3 regions of the Limnohabitans curvus genome follow, and region 2 is predicted to be linked to each of the others. Evidence: predicted binding sites of a transcription regulator. Region 2 holds the regulator's gene; each other region holds the start of a gene.
The links. The regulator LexA, encoded in region 2, represses DNA repair genes until DNA is damaged. The targets are predictions, from matches to a motif close to ACTGTATNNNNATACAGT.

Region 1 (5,153 bases), 2.6 Mb from region 2:
CGGCTTGACGTTCGCTCAAACGGAAGCGTTCCATCAACGCCTGTTTGGGCTCGTCGCTCTGGCGGATGATGGCAATCACCTCGTCGATGTTGAGCAACACCAACTGGCGACCTTCCAAGATATGGATGCGGTCCAGCACTTTGTTCAAGCGGTGCTGCGAACGACGCAAGATGGTGATTGAGCGGAACTCAATCCACTCAGTCAGCATGTCGCGCAGCGACTTAGGCACAGGACGACCATCAATGCCCACCATGGTGAGGTTGATGGACGACGAAGTTTCTAAGCTCGTATGCGCCAGCAAAGTGGTGATGAGCTCTTGTTGCTCAATGGTGCGGGTCTTGGGCTCGAACACCAAACGCACAGCCGCATCTTTACTGGACTCATCGCGCACCACGTCCAACACGGCCAGTACGGTGGCTTTGAGTTGGGTTTGGTCGGCGCTCAGCGCTTTTTTACCGGTCTTGACCTTGGGGTTGGTCAGCTCTTCAATCTCTTCCAACACGCGTTGGCTGCTCACGCCGGGTGGTAACTCATTGACCACCAGTTGCCATTGGCCACGGGCCAACTCTTCAATGGTCCAGCGGGCGCGCACTTTGAGCGAGCCGCGGCCTGTGCGATAGGCATCGGCAATGTCAGACGCGCTGCTGATGATTTGGCCGCCACCGGGGTAATCGGGCGCGGGCAAGATTTGCAGCAACTCGGCGTCGCTCATCTTGGGGGTCTTGATGAGTGCCACACACGCATCGGCCACTTCGCGCAAGTTGTGACTTGGAATTTCGGTGGCCATACCCACCGCAATGCCGCTTGCGCCGTTGAGCAAGGCAAATGGCAAACGGGCGGGCAGCTGCTTAGGCTCTTCGGTGGAGCCGTCGTAGTTGGGCTGGAAGTCGACCGTGCCTTCGTCAATCTCGTCCAGCAACAGCGTGGTGATTTTGGCCAAGCGGGCTTCGGTGTATCGCATGGCCGCCGCGCCGTCGCCGTCGCGTGAGCCGAAGTTGCCTTGACCGTCGATCAGCGGGTAGCGTTGCGCAAAGTCTTGTGCCATGCGCACGAGGGCTTCGTAGGCGGCGCTGTCGCCGTGGGGGTGGTAGCGGCCCAGCACATCACCGACCACGCGGGCGCACTTGACGGGCTTGGCGCCTGTGTTGTTGTTAGGGCCGCTGAAGCCCAGACCCATGCGAGACATGGAATAAAGAATGCGGCGCTGCACGGGCTTTTGGCCATCGCACACGTCGGGCAAGGCGCGGCCTTTGACCACGCTGAGTGCGTATTCAAGGTAGGCGCGTTGGGCGTAGTGGCCCAGCGCGATGTCGCCGTCGCCATCATTGTTATTGATGGCGGTGGGCAGTCCAGGGGTGAACAAATCGGTCATACGTCAATCTCAATCGAATCGCCATGCAGTTCCATCAACTCACGGCGTGCGGCGGCTTCGCCTTTGCCCATGAGTTGTGTGATCAAACCTTCGGTGGTTGCAAAGTCCAGCAAGCCCAGTTGCACGGGCATGAGGCGGCGGGTGTCAGGGTTGAGGGTGGTGTCCCACAGTTGCTCGGCGCTCATTTCGCCCAAGCCCTTGAAGCGGCTGATGCTCCACTTGCCCTCGGCCACGCCGTCTTTGCGCAGTTTGTCGAGGATGGCGGTCAGCTCGCCTTCGTCCAAAGCGTAGACCTTGGCGGCTGGCTTTTTGCCACGCGCGGGCGTGTCCACGCGGAACAGTGGGGGGCGCGCCACAAACACATGACCCGCTTCGATGAGCTTAGGAAAGTGACGGAAGAACAGCGTGAGCAACAGCACTTGGATGTGCGAGCCGTCTACGTCCGCGTCACTCAGGATGCACACCTTGCCGTAGCGCAGGCCGCTCATATCGGGCGAGTCGTTGGGGCCGTGTGGGTCCACGCCGACAGCCACCGAAATGTCGTGAATTTCGTTGTTGGCAAACAAGCGGTCTCGCTCGACTTCCCACGTGTTCAGCACCTTGCCGCGCAGCGGCAGGATGGCTTGGTTTTCTTTGTTGCGGCCCATCTTGGCGCTGCCGCCGGCTGAGTCGCCCTCAACCAAGAACACTTCGTTGTGCGCCGTGTCTTTGCTTTCGCAATCGGTCAGCTTGCCTGGCAACACCGCCACGCCTGAGCCCTTGCGCTTCTCTACTTTTTGGCCGGCTTTTTGGCGGCTTTGTGCGGCCTTGATGGCCAGCTCAGCCAACTTTTTGCCGTACTCGACGTGCTGGTTGAGCCAAAGCTCCATGGTGGGGCGCACATAGCTCGACACCAAGCGCACAGCATCGCGTGAGTTGAGGCGCTCTTTGATCTGACCTTGGAACTGCGGGTCAAGCACCTTGGCGCTCAGCACGTAGCTAGCCCGTGCAAACACGTCTTCTGGCATGAGCTTGACGCCCTTGGGCAACAAGGCGTGCAACTCAATGAAGCTCTTGACCGCGTTGAACAAACCATCACGCAAGCCGCTGTCGTGTGTGCCGCCAGCGCTGGTGGGAATCAGGTTGACATAGCTCTCGCGCACAGGAGCGCCGTCTTCGGTGAAGGCCACAGCCCACGCTGCGCCCTCGCCTTCGGCAAAGCTGTCGTGGTTGCTATCGGCGTAGCCATCGCCTTCAAACAAAGGAATGACAGGCTCGCCGTGCAGGGTCTGCATCAAATAGTCGCGCAGGCCACCTTTGTAGAGCCAGTGTTGCGTGTCTTTGGTTTTTTCATTTGTGAGCGTCACGCTCACGCCAGGCATGAGCACGGCTTTGCTGCGCAGCAAGTGCACCAGCTCGTTCATCGGCAAAGCCGACGATTCAAAGTATTTGGCATCGGGCCACACGCGCACGGTGGTGCCCTGCTTGCGGTCGCCTGATTCTTGCTTGCGGGTGGTGAGTTTTTCCACCACATCGCCACCTGAAAACACCAAGCGGGCCACTTGACCTTCGCGGTGCGAGGTGGCTTCCATGCGTTTGGCCAGTGCGTTGGTCACGCTCACCCCCACGCCGTGCAAACCACCTGAGAAGCTGTAAGCGCCACCCGAGCCTTTGTCAAACTTGCCGCCCGCATGCAAGCGGGTGAACACCAGTTCGATGACGGGGGCTTTTTCTTCGGGGTGCATGCCAAACGGGATGCCACGGCCATCATCGTCGATGCTGACCGAGCCATCGCTGTGCAGCGTGACGCCAATTTTTTTGCCGTGTCCAGCGAGCGCTTCGTCAGCCGCGTTGTCCAGCACCTCTTGGATGATGTGCAGCGGGTTGTCGGTGCGGGTGTACATGCCCGGACGCTGCTTGACGGGTTCGAGTCCTTTGAGGACGCGAATCGAGCCTTCCGAGTACTGGGGCGGTGTAGTGGGTTGCTTTGTAGCCATGGGCCGGCATTGTAGACAGATTCAAATGCAACACTGTATAAAACAACAGATCGAAAAATTTTGCATGGACATCACCTTGGCAACCTTGTGACTGCGCCCCTCGCCCGCATTGGTTAAAGTCACGCCATGACTCACACCAACAAAACATTGCCCATGTGGCAAGTGCTCGCCTGCGGGGCAGCCATTGTCACTTTGTCTATGGGCGTGCGCCACGGCTTTGGCCTGTGGCTGCAACCCATCACCCAAGCCCAAGACTGGACCCGCGAAAACTTTGCCATGGCCATCGCCATTCAAAACCTGACTTGGGGATTCGCAGGCATTTTCTCGGGCATGTTGGCCGACCGATTTGGCGCCCTCCGCGTCATCGTGACTTGCGCCGTGTTGTACGCGTTGGGATTGACAGGCATGGCCTATTCGTCCACGCCAGCGTTGTTTACCGCCACGGCTGGCGTACTGATTGGCGTGGCCCAAGCAGGCACAACCTATGCCGTGATTTATGGCGTGATTGGCCGAAATGTGAGTGCATCCAAACGCTCATGGGCCATGGGCGTAGCGGCGGCAGCGGGCTCATTTGGGCAGTTTTTGATGGTTCCCACGGAGGGCTATCTCATCAGCACCTTTGGCTGGCAAGAAGCATTGGTGTGGTTGGCTTTATCGACCATGCTCATCATCCCCCTCGCCTACGGTCTGCGCGAACCTGGTTTTGGCGGTGGTGCCACGCCCAACCGCGACCAATCCATCATGCATGCACTGCGCGAAGCTATGAATTACCGTAGCTTCCAGCTGCTGATGGCGGGCTACTTTGTATGTGGTTTTCAAGTCGTGTTCATTGGCGTGCACATGCCCAGCTACTTGAAAGACCACGGTTTGTCGCCCGAGGTGGCCAGCATTGCTTTGGCGTTGATTGGTTTGTTCAACGTGTTTGGCACCTACATCGCAGGCAGCTTGGGCCAGCGCATGGCCAAGCGCAAGATTTTGTCGTTCATCTATTTCTCACGCTCGGTGGCCATCGTGCTGTTCTTGTTGGCGCCGCTCACGCCCATAAGCGTGTACATCTTCTCGTCTGTGATGGGCTTTTTGTGGCTCTCCACCGTGCCGCCCACCAATGCGGTGGTGGCGCAGATTTTTGGCGTGGCGCACTTGTCGATGCTGGGCGGCTTTGTGTTCTTCAGCCACCAAATTGGCAGCTTCATGGGCGTGTGGCTAGGCGGCTACTTGTATGACAAGACCGGCAGCTACGACATCGTTTGGTACATCTCGATTGCGCTGGGCGTGTTTGCCGCCTTGGTGAATTTGCCCGTGAAAGAAAATGCCATCGAACGCGCACCTAAGACGGTTGCCGCTTGACGTTTGACGTTTGACGCTTGAAATGAACATCCTTTCGCATCCGATGTTGCGCCAAACCCTGATCGGTGTGGTGTGCGTGGCCGTTCTTTTGGGTGTGCTGTCCATGTATTTAAGGCCTGATTTTTTGCTGACTTTGGCGAATCAGGTTTGGGGATGCTTCTGAGATGAGTGCCATGCTTCACGGGCAAGAGCCCACATCTAGCTGGGTGGCCCGTTGGTCGCACCTCTTGCCTTCTGGCAGCACTTTGCTGGACTTGGCCTGCGGACAAGGCCGCCACATGCGCCACTTTGCAGCGTTGGGTCACACGGTGACTGGCGTAGACCGCAACCCAGACGCGATTGCCGCCGTGGGCCCTTTGGGCGAAGCCATTTGTGCGGATATCGAAAACGGCCCTTGGCCGCTGCAAGGCCGCACCTTTGGCGGCGTGGTCGTCACCAACTACCTCTGGCGCCCGCTC
Region 2 (5,153 bases):
CGATTTGCAGCGCCTCTGTGGCGCCTCCTACGATGCCAATGGTTTTGTAGATAGAACTCATGGCAAAGATTATGGCTGAGCCGTGCCACTTTTTTGAGTTGTGGTTGCGTGAAACGCGCTATGTCAAAATGAAACGAACCTTTGTCCATTTGGAGCGCCTTCATGACCCTCAAACTTTGCGGTTTTGCTGTCAGCAACTACTACAACAAACTCAAAATTCAGCTGCTTGAAAAAGTAGTGCCATTTGAGGAAGAGTTGGTGTGGCTCAAACCTCTAGAGTCCTCAACTCTGCTGCGTTCGCCTATGGGCAAAGTGCCCTTTTTAGAGACACCGCATGGTTGCATCAGCGAGTCAGCAGTGTGCGCTGAGTACATCGAGCAAGCATATCCGCATCATCCTTTGATGCCTGCTGAGCCTTTTGAAGCGGCGAAGGTGCGCGAAATCATCACGTATCTAGAGCTGCATGTGGAATTGGTGGCACGCGAGCTGTACCCGCAAGCATTCTTTGGTGGCGCGGTGGACGAAGCCACGCAAACGCGTGTGCGAAAACAACTCGCCAAAGGCGTGGAAGGCTTGAGCAATCTGGTGAAGTTCTCGCCCTATATTGCCGGCGATATGTTCACGCTCGCTGACTGCTCCGCGATTGTGAATTTACCGCTGGTGTCCATGGCGTCCAAAGCGGTGTACGGAGAAGATATGTTGGCGCATCTGCCAGTCAAAGCCTACAACCAGCAAATGGCGGAACGTGCGTCGGTGCAACATGTCAACGCAGATCGCAAGGCATGCATGGCGTTGATGGCTGAGCGCGCAGCCAGCAAGGCCAACTAAAACGTCATCGGCGTACTTGCAATGCGCCCGGATTGACAATGTTGGTGGGCGTGCCTTTGATGAAGTTCACCACGTTGTCAAAGGCTGTGCCGAAATACAGCTCGTAGCTGTCTTGCTCCACATAGCCGATGTGTGGCGTGCAGATGCAGTTTTCCAAGCGTAGCAGGGCGTGGCCTTGCATGATGGGTTCGCTTTCAAACACGTCGATGGCAGCCATGCCAGGGCGACCGCGGTTGAGACCCGTGATGAGTGCGTCTGGCTCAATCAACTCAGCACGGGAGGTGTTCACCAACAAAGCGGTGGGTTTCATGCGGTTGAGGTCGGCCAACTTGACGATGCCGCGGGTCTCGTCGACCAAGCGCAGGTTCAAGGTCAGCACATCGCATTCTTCGAAGAAGGTTTCTCGTGATTCGGCCACGTTCAGGCCATCTTTGGCTGCGCGTTCGCGTGAGGCCTCGCTGCCCCACATCAACACGCGCATGCCGAATGCTTTACCGTAGCCGGCCAAAATTTGTCCAATCTTGCCGTAGCCCCAAATACCCAGAGTCTTGCCACGTAGGACTTGGCCGAGGCCAAAGTTGGTGGGCATCGAACCCGCTTTGAGGCCTGCTTGTTGCCAAGCCCCGTGTTTGAGGTTGCTGATGTATTGGGGCAAACGGCGCATGGCGGCCATGATCAACGCCCAAGTCAACTCAGCAGGGGCAATCGGTGAGCCCGAACCTTCTGCCACGGCAATGCCGCGTTCGGTGCAGGTCGCGATATCAATGTGGCTGCCTATTTTTCCAGTTTGAGAGATGAGTTTGAGTTTGGGCAACTTTTCAAGCAACTGGCGTGTGAGCTGGGTGCGCTCACGAATCAACACCAACACTTCGGCGTCTTTAAGTCGGACCGACAACTGGCCAACGCCCTTGATGGTGTTGGTGTAAACCTTGGCGGGGTAGGCTTCTAATTTGGACGCGCAAGCCAACTTGCGCACGACATCTTGGTAGTCGTCGAGGATGACAATGTTCATCCCCTAATTGTGCCTTGTGCCACGGGGCTTCACGCTGGGCGCGTGAGCCCTATTTCAAATATCAGTGACGGTTTTCTAGCTCGGCCAAACGGTCGAGTTCGGCGCACACATCGGCCATGCGGCCCGAGATGACCATGCGCCCTGCGTTTTTGCGGTTGTGTTGCGCTTCCATCACGCGAGCGACGCGCAGTGGCAAGTGGCGAGGTGTGCTTTGCAGGGCTTGTGCAGGCATGAAGCCGCGGACCACGTTTTGCAGAGGATTGAGGAGGCGGTAGGCGCCAAAAAGTGCGAGGCTCATGGTCGTTCTTTCTTTACATCATCATGGTGTTACGGATCAGGCCAACGGCCAAACCTTCAATTTCAAAGGGCTCGCCCGGTTCAACCAAAATGGTTTTGAAGTCTGGGTTTTCGGGGAGCAGTTCAATGTGGCTGGCGGTTTTGCGAAAGCGTTTGACGGTCACTTCTTCGCCCAAACGGGCCACCACGATCTGCCCGTTTTTGGCATCACGGGTGGATTGCACAGCCAGCAAGTCGCCGTCCATGATGCCGGCGTCGCGCATGGACATGCCGCGCACACGCAGCAAGTAGTCAGGCTTGCGTTGGAATAAGCTGCTTTCTACAAAATAGGTTTGGTCCACATGTTCTTGCGCCAAGATGGGCGAGCCTGCAGCCACACGGCCTACCAGCGGCAACGAGAAGCCTGAGGGTGAAGCGCTGAAGGTGCTTTCTTGGTAGCTGCGTTGGTTGCCACCTTTGAGGCGAATGCCACGAGATGTGCCGCTCACCAGCTCAATCGCACCTTTGCGGGCCAAGGCTTGCAAATGTTCTTCGGCGGCGTTGGCAGACTTGAAGCCAAGCTCAGCTGCAATTTCGGCGCGTGTGGGGGGCGAACCGGTGTTGGCAATGGCAGACTGGATAAGCTCCAAAATCTGTTGCTGACGGGCGGTAAGTTTTGGCATTTCAATCATCGGTTCGACTCCTGCACAATGTGTGTCTTAAGAGATGCAACTGTTTGCGCATCCAGTAACTGTATTTTTAACCAGCTTTTTGAGTTTGGCAAGCTATGAATGCAAAAAAAACTAAAAAAATCGTTGTTTTAGCCACAGGTGGCACGATTGCTGGCTTGGCAAGCGATGCAGCCCAGCCTCAAAACTACACAGCTGGCCAAGTGGGCGTGGACGATTTGCTGCAGGGCGTTGCCCATGAAGGCATTGAACTGTTGAGCGAACAGGTGGCCCAAATCGACAGCAAAGACATGTCGTTTGCGGTCTGGCAAAGCCTGCTGGCTCGCGTGTCGCACTGCTTAAAACAAGACGATGTGCAAGGCATGGTCATCACGCACGGCACAGACACACTCGAAGAAACAGCCTACTTTTTGCAAACTGTGTTGCAGCCTACCAAACCTGTGGCCATCACCTGCGCCATGCTGCCCGCCAATGCGCCTGACAGCGATGGCCCTGGCAATCTCAAGGACGCTTTGGCTTGGGTGCAACAGCCCGATGCATCAGGTGTGTCTGTGGTGTGCGCAGGTCAAGTTTATGCAGGAAACGCTGTGCAAAAAAGCCATAGCCATCAGCGCAATCCCTTCGCTTCGCAAGCAGGCGTGACGCACCCCGCCGCGTTACGTGTGCCCAGCGTGGCGCAGGTGTTGGCTTGCACGCATTGGCCACGCGTGGAGCTGGTGTTCAACCATGCAGGCGCCGATGGCCGCTTGGTCCGCTCGCTGACGGCGCACGATGCACCGCAGGGCTGGGTGGTGGCAGGCACGGGCAATGGCACTTTGCACCATGACTTAGAGGCTGCTTTGCTGGACGCGCAAAAGCAGGGCGCTCAGGTGTTGCGTGCCTCACGTTGCGCACAAGGTGGCGTGCAGTTGCGTGAAGCTGATGTGTTGCCACATGCGGGGGGCTTGACCGCTGTGCAGGCCCGCGTGGCTTTGCTGATGCATCTTGTGGCGCAGCAAGCGTAGTCAAAGCAAGTCGCCAACAAAAAAGCCGCTCTGTTGAGCGGCTTTTGTTTGCAAGCGCAGCGCTTGAATCGGTTTAAGCCGAAAGGGCTTGAAACGCGCGTTCTTTGATTTCTTCCACAGTGCCGGTGCCGCTGATAGCGCGGTACTTGGGGGCTGCAGTGGCGTCGGCCTTGGCCCAGCCAGAATAGTAGTCCACCAAGGGGCGGGTTTGGGCGCTGTACACGTCCAAACGCTTCTTGACGGTTTCTTCTTGGTCGTCAGCACGTTGCACCAACGGCTCACCTGTTTCGTCGTCTTTGCCTTCCACTTTCGGTGGATTGAATTTGACGTGATACGTGCGGCCAGAAGCGGGATGTGAACGGCGGCCGCTCATGCGCTCGATGATGGCGTCAAAAGGCACGTCGATTTCCAACACGTAGTCCAGCTTCACGCCAGCCGCCTTCATGGCATCAGCTTGAGGAATCGTGCGTGGGAATCCGTCGAACAAGAAGCCGTTGGCGCAATCAGCTTGGGCGATGCGTTCTTTGACCAGGTTGATGATCAGGTCGTCGCTGACCAAACCGCCGGCATCCATCACTTTTTTGGCTTCAATGCCCAGTGGTGTGCCTGCTTTCACAGCAGCACGCAACATGTCGCCGGTGGAGATTTGAGGAATGCCGTATTTTTGGCAAATGAAGGTGGCCTGTGTACCTTTACCGGCACCGGGAGCGCCCAACAAAATCAGTCTCATGCTTGGTCCTAGTTGTATCTATACGTTTTATTACTTAGGCGAGGATATCACGCGCTTCCCTTCGAAAGCCTTACGCAACAGCGCTCAGCAGGGCTCTGACACGTGCCAAGTCCTCAGGCGTGTCGACGCCGGGGCCTGGTGAATGCTCGGTGACGTGGACGGCGATGCGGTGGCCGTGCCACATGGCGCGCAGCTGTTCGAGTGATTCGGTCACTTCAATCGGGGCTTGGGCCAGCTTTGGGAATTCGCGCAAAAAACCAACGCGGTAGCCGTACAAACCCACATGGCGCAGCGGCGCGGGGGTGGGCAGGGCCGTCATACCTTGGGTAAATCCATCGCGCCACCACGCAATCGGGGCACGGCTGAAGTACAGCGCTGTGTTGCGGGCGTCGAGCACTACTTTCACCACGTTGGGGTTGGCAAAGTCTTCCACGTTGTCGATGGTGTGGGCCAGTGTGCTCATGCTGCAGTCATTGCGTGTTTGCAGCAACTGGGCCGCCGCGTCAATGGAGGCGGGATCGATCAGGGGCTCGTCGCCCTGAACATTCACGACCACGTCGCTGTCTTGCAGCTTCAATAAATCACAGGCTTCAGCCAAACGGTCGCTGCCAGAG
Region 3 (5,153 bases), 1.4 Mb from region 2:
TGATGGATGTGGCCGAGTGTCCGCTGCCCTGCACTTTTGCATCAGGTGAGTGCGATGTGTTGTTGCGCGCCGACGATATCGTGCATGACGACGATGCGCCGGTGAAGGCCGAAATCATTCGCAAATCATTTCGCGGTTCAGAGTTTTTGTACACCTTGCGCTTGAAGACCGGCGAGACGGTGATGGCCCATGTGCCCAGCCATCACGACCACAAAGTCGGCGAGTGGATTGGCATTCGCGCCGAGGTGGACCATGTGGTCACGTTCAACCGCGCTTGCCCGGTGAACGGCCACGACTTGTGCAACATGCCGTGCGCCGAGCACGAAGCGCCGCATGACCACGCACATGCACATGAGTCATCGCATGAGCAGCCGATTCACTTTCACGTGAAGCCTTCGGTTTAAGCCACTACCTCAGAGGCTGGCAAGCCGCGTGCATCAAGCCTGCGTATTCGAGAAACGCACTGTGAACCGAGCGCCCGGCATGGGTTTGCCAGGATAAGCATCTTCCAACGTCACCACCGCCGCGTGTTGGTGTGCAATCTCCATCACGATGGGCAGGCCTAAGCCCGAGCCATCGGCCTCGGTGCCCAAGGCGCGGTAGAAGGGCTGGAACACCAAATCGCGTTCCGCCTCTGGAATGCCGGGGCCCGAATCTTCCACCTGCACCACCACCACTTTGCCAAATTTGTCGGCGAGCAAACGCACGGTAATGACACCTGGATTGTCAGCTGTGGAGGGCGTGTAGTTGATGGCGTTGTCGACCAGGTTGCGCACCATTTCTTTCAGCAGCGTGGGGTTGCCCATCACGCGCACGCCGGTGCTGCCAGACGCTGCGCCTTCGTAGCCCAAGTCAATGTATTTGTCCATGGCGCGGGGCAGCGAGTCTTGAATCACATCACTCACCAAGCTCACCAAATCGCAGGGGCTGCGCGCGATGTTGGTGCTGCCGCTTTCGGCGCGCGCCAAGGACAGCAGTTGGTTCACCGTGTGCGTGGCACGAATGCTGGCGCGGCCAATGAGCTTGAGCGATTGCTTGAGTTCATCCGCACTCGAGTCCGCGCGTTGCGCCAAGTCGGCTTGCATGCGCAAACCCGCCAGCGGTGTTTTGAGCTGATGCGCGGCGTCGGCCAAAAAGCGTTTTTGGGTGGCGATGGATTCTTTGAGTCGTGTGAGCAAGTCGTTGATGGATGCCACTAGCGGGGCCACTTCTTGCGGCACCGCAGATTCATCCAACGGGCTCAAGTCATCGGGTTTACGCAAGCGAATGCGCTCTTCGAGTTTGTTGAGCGGGCGAATGCCGCGCGCCAAAGCCAGCCAGACCAGCAACACGGCCAGCGGCAAGATGACGAACTGCGGCAGCATCACGCCTTTGATAATTTCGGTGGCCAGCACCGAGCGCTTCTCTAGCGTTTCGCCCACTTGCACCAGCACGGGCTTGGCGCCCGGCACGTCCACGCGCACCCAGGTGTAGGCCACGCGCACATCGGCACCGCGCATTTCGTCATCGCGAATGCGCACTTCACTGGGCAAAGGTTTTTCTTCGTCGGGGGGCAGCGGAAAGTCGCGCTCGCCGCTGACAAATTCGCCGCGTGTGCCCAGCACTTGGTAGTAAATCAAGTCGGCTTCGTCGGCGCGCAAAATTTCTCGTGCGGGCAAAGGCAAGTTGAAATACATGCGCGTTTGGTCGCTCTTGACAAGCTGCGCGAGGGCTTGCACGTTGTATTCCAAGCCACGGTCAAACGGGCGGCCCGCAATGTTTTGTGCCACCAGCCAGGTCAGCGCCAAGCTGACTGGCCACAGCAGCAGCAGCGGCGTGAGCATCCAATCCAAAATCTCGCCAAACAGCGAGTGTTGCTCGCGCCTAAACAGCTTTGCCATGCCCGTGTGGAGGTGTGTTTAACCCGGGATTTTTTCGAGGCAGTAGCCCAAGCCGCGCACCGTGGCAATGCGAATCGGCCCTTTTTCAATCTTCTTGCGCAGGCGGTGGATGTACACCTCGATGGCGTTGTTGCTCACTTCTTCGCCCCATTCGCACAGGCGTTCGACCAACTGGTCTTTGCTGACCAAGCGGCCGCTGCGTTGCAACAGCACTTCCAGCAAACCCAGTTCACGCGCGGAGAGTTCGACCATCTTGCCGTCAATGGTGGCGACACGACCGGTTTGGTCGTACACCAGCGGGCCGTGCTTGATGGATGACGAAGTGCCGCCCATGCCGCGACGTGTGAGGGCGCGCACGCGGGCTTCGAGTTCTTGCAGGCTGAAGGGCTTGGCCATGTAGTCGTCAGCGCCGTAGTCCAAACCTTTGACGCGTTCTTCCACGCCATCGGCGGCGGTGAGGATGAGCACAGGAATGGAGGAGCCGCGTGAGCGTAAGCGCTTGAGCACTTCAAGGCCGTGCATTTTGGGGAGGCCCAAATCCAAGATGAGCAAGTCAAACTCATCGGTGGTCATCAAGGCGGCGTCGGCTTCGGTGCCGCTGGCTACGTGGTCGGCGGCGGCACCCGATGCGCGCAAGGTACGCAACAGGCCGTCGGCCAAGACCAAGTCGTCTTCTGCAATCAGGATGCGCATGTGTTGTCTCCAACTTTGTTTGTGTTTTTTAGAAGGTTCAGCGCTGCGATTCTAGGTCCGAGTAGGCCCCCGCATAGGCCTCCAACCCTAAGCTGACCACTGTGGCCACATCGTTGCCGACTTCTTGTTTGAATTCCGCCTCGGTTTGCGCCACCGCTTGCTCAAAAGCGCGTAGCCAAGCCAAGCCCGTTTCGGTGAACACAATGCGCCGCGCGCGGGCGTCTTGCGGGTCGTGCGTGCGTTGCACCAAGCCCCAGGCTTCGCACTGGGTGACCAAGTCGCCCATGGCTTGCTTGGTCATGCCGGCACTGGCGGCCAACTCGATCAGACGTGAGCCCTCAAGGCTGAGATGGCGCGTGATGTGAATGTGCGCCGCGCTGACCTGTGCGCGGGCCGCGAGGTTAGACAGGGCCAGCGGCACATCTTCGTTCTGCGCCATCAGTTGCAGCACACGTGCGTCAAAGCGGCGCATGGCGTGGCCCAGCAAGCGGCCCAAGTGAACTTGCCGCCAGTCTTGCTGGTTAGAAAACGAGGGGGAAGAAGCCATGTTTATATAGTAAGGCAAACTGACCAAAAAAAGTGTTTACAAGTTTTGACTTTGCGTTAAAGTACTGGTCAAGCATCCAGTTGTTGTTAAACACAGTAACTAGACACTCTCGGTAAGCCCTTGATTCCACGGAGATTTTTATGAACAGCAAACCCATCGTCGCTGACAGCGAAAAAGCCAAAGCCCTCCAAGCCGCCTTGGCGCAAATTGAAAAACAATTCGGCAAGGGCACCATCATGCGCTTGGGCGAAGGCGAAGTGATTGACGACATCCAAGTTGTCTCCACAGGCTCTTTGGGTTTGGACATCGCCTTGGGCGTGGGCGGTTTGCCCCGTGGCCGCGTGATTGAAATCTACGGCCCTGAGTCGTCCGGCAAAACCACCCTCACCTTGCAAGTCATCGCTGAAATGCAAAAGCAAGGCGGCACCTGCGCGTTTGTGGATGCTGAGCACGCCTTGGATTCTCAATACGCCCAAAAACTCGGCGTGAACTTGCAAGACTTGCTCATTAGCCAGCCCGACACCGGCGAACAAGCCCTCGAAGTGGTCGACAGCTTGGTGCGTTCAGGCGCGGTCGATTTGGTCGTCATCGACTCTGTGGCTGCCTTGACACCTAAAGCCGAACTCGAAGGCGACATGGGTGATTCATTGCCAGGCTTGCAAGCCCGTTTGATGAGCCAAGCACTGCGTAAATTGACGGCTTCCATCAAGAAGACCAACTGCACGGTCATCTTCATCAACCAAATCCGCATGAAGATTGGCGTGATGTTCGGCTCGCCCGAAACCACCACGGGTGGTAACGCGCTCAAGTTCTACGCCTCGGTGCGCTTGGACATTCGCCGCACGGGCACCATCAAGCGTGGTGACGAGGCCGTGGGTAACGAGACCAAAGTCAAAGTGGTGAAAAACAAAGTGGCGCCTCCTTTCAAGACAGCCGAGTTCGACATCTTGTTTGGTGAGGGCATCAGCCGCCAAGGCGAAATCATTGACATGGGCGTGAACGCCAAAGTCATTGAAAAGTCGGGTGCTTGGTATGCCTACAACGGCGAAAAAATCGGCCAGGGCCGTGACAACGCCCGTGAGTTCTTGCGTGAAAACGAAGCCTTGGCTTTTGAAATCGAAAACAAGGTGCGCGAATCTTTGGGTATTCCTTTGTTGGCTGGCGGTGTAGATGCACCTGCGGCCAAAGAAGAAAAAGCGCCCAAGGCCTCTAAGGCTGCCAAAGAAGCCAAAGGCGCTGCGGACGCAGATGCCGATGGCGTGGTGGCTTAACGCTCGCTCAAAAGCGTCAACCAAAAAGCCAGTTTCGTGACACACGACGTTGATTCAAACGGAGACGAGAAACCTCAGGCGAAAAGGGCCAAGGGGTTTCAAATCTCGCTCAAAGGCCGAGCCTTGCGCTTGCTGTCGCAACGCGAGCACTCGCGCTTTGAGTTAGAGCGCAAGCTCAAACCCTTTGAAGAAACACCGGGCGAGCTGGCCGAGGCTTTGGATTTTTTGCAGGCCAAAGACTTCATCAACGAACAGCGTGTGGTGGAGTCGGTGGTCAATAGCCGTTCTCGCAAGCTCGGTGCATCCCGGGTGCGTCAAGAATTGCAAGCCAAGGGGTTGCCTGTCGAGGCCATCGCCGAAGCCGTGCAAGAGATGCGCAGCACCGAGCTTGAGCGAGCCCGCGAAGTCTGGCGAAAGAAATTTGGCGAGCCGCCTGTGGACCAAGCGGCGCGTGCCAAACAAGTGCGGTTTTTAGTGAGCCGAGGCTTTGCGCCCGAAGTCGTGCGCAAAGTCGTGGCTGGCGCGGAAGACTTTTAAACGCCCAGCATCAGCTGCAGGTTTTGCACCGCAGCGCCGCTGGCACCCTTGCCCAAGTTGTCCAAACGCGCCATCAGCACGGCATGGCGATGGGTTTCGTTCGCGAAGACGCGAATTTCTAGTTTGTTGGTGTCGTTCAAAGCGGTCGCGTCGAGCTTGCCGTTGTCGGTGGCGGGTTGCACGCTCACCCAGCTGTCTGGGCTGTGGCCGTAGTGTTTGGCCAGC

Region 1: the regulator LexA is predicted to act here: its motif matches at 3,381-3,398, upstream of B9Z44_RS13355 (DNA topoisomerase IV subunit B).
Region 3: the regulator LexA is predicted to act here: its motif matches at 3,184-3,201, upstream of recA (recombinase RecA).

Annotation. Positions count from the first base shown of each region.
Region 1 is NZ_NESP01000001.1:2,656,999-2,662,151, reverse strand. Features, by position in the region: gene parC (DNA topoisomerase IV subunit A) at 1-1,372, opposite strand, end outside; gene B9Z44_RS13355 (DNA topoisomerase IV subunit B) at 1,369-3,348, opposite strand; gene B9Z44_RS13350 (MFS transporter) at 3,475-4,695, shown strand; gene B9Z44_RS15210 (hypothetical protein) at 4,718-4,858, shown strand; gene B9Z44_RS13345 (class I SAM-dependent methyltransferase) at 4,869-5,153, shown strand, end outside.
Region 2 is NZ_NESP01000001.1:59,357-64,509, reverse strand. Features, by position in the region: partial or broken gene B9Z44_RS00215 (3-hydroxyacyl-CoA dehydrogenase family protein) at 1-28, opposite strand, end outside; gene B9Z44_RS00210 (glutathione S-transferase family protein) at 163-828, shown strand; gene B9Z44_RS00205 (D-2-hydroxyacid dehydrogenase family protein) at 833-1,840, opposite strand; gene B9Z44_RS00200 (hypothetical protein) at 1,902-2,138, opposite strand; gene lexA (transcriptional repressor LexA) at 2,152-2,808, opposite strand; gene B9Z44_RS00190 (asparaginase) at 2,904-3,809, shown strand; gene adk (adenylate kinase) at 3,883-4,539, opposite strand; gene kdsB (3-deoxy-manno-octulosonate cytidylyltransferase) at 4,610-5,153, opposite strand, start outside.
Region 3 is NZ_NESP01000001.1:1,425,704-1,430,856, reverse strand. Features, by position in the region: gene B9Z44_RS07175 (ABC transporter ATP-binding protein) at 1-404, shown strand, start outside; gene B9Z44_RS07170 (sensor histidine kinase) at 438-1,880, opposite strand; gene B9Z44_RS07165 (response regulator) at 1,899-2,573, opposite strand; gene B9Z44_RS07160 (MarR family winged helix-turn-helix transcriptional regulator) at 2,611-3,120, opposite strand; gene recA (recombinase RecA) at 3,261-4,391, shown strand; gene recX (recombination regulator RecX) at 4,494-4,928, shown strand; gene argC (N-acetyl-gamma-glutamyl-phosphate reductase) at 4,925-5,153, opposite strand, start outside.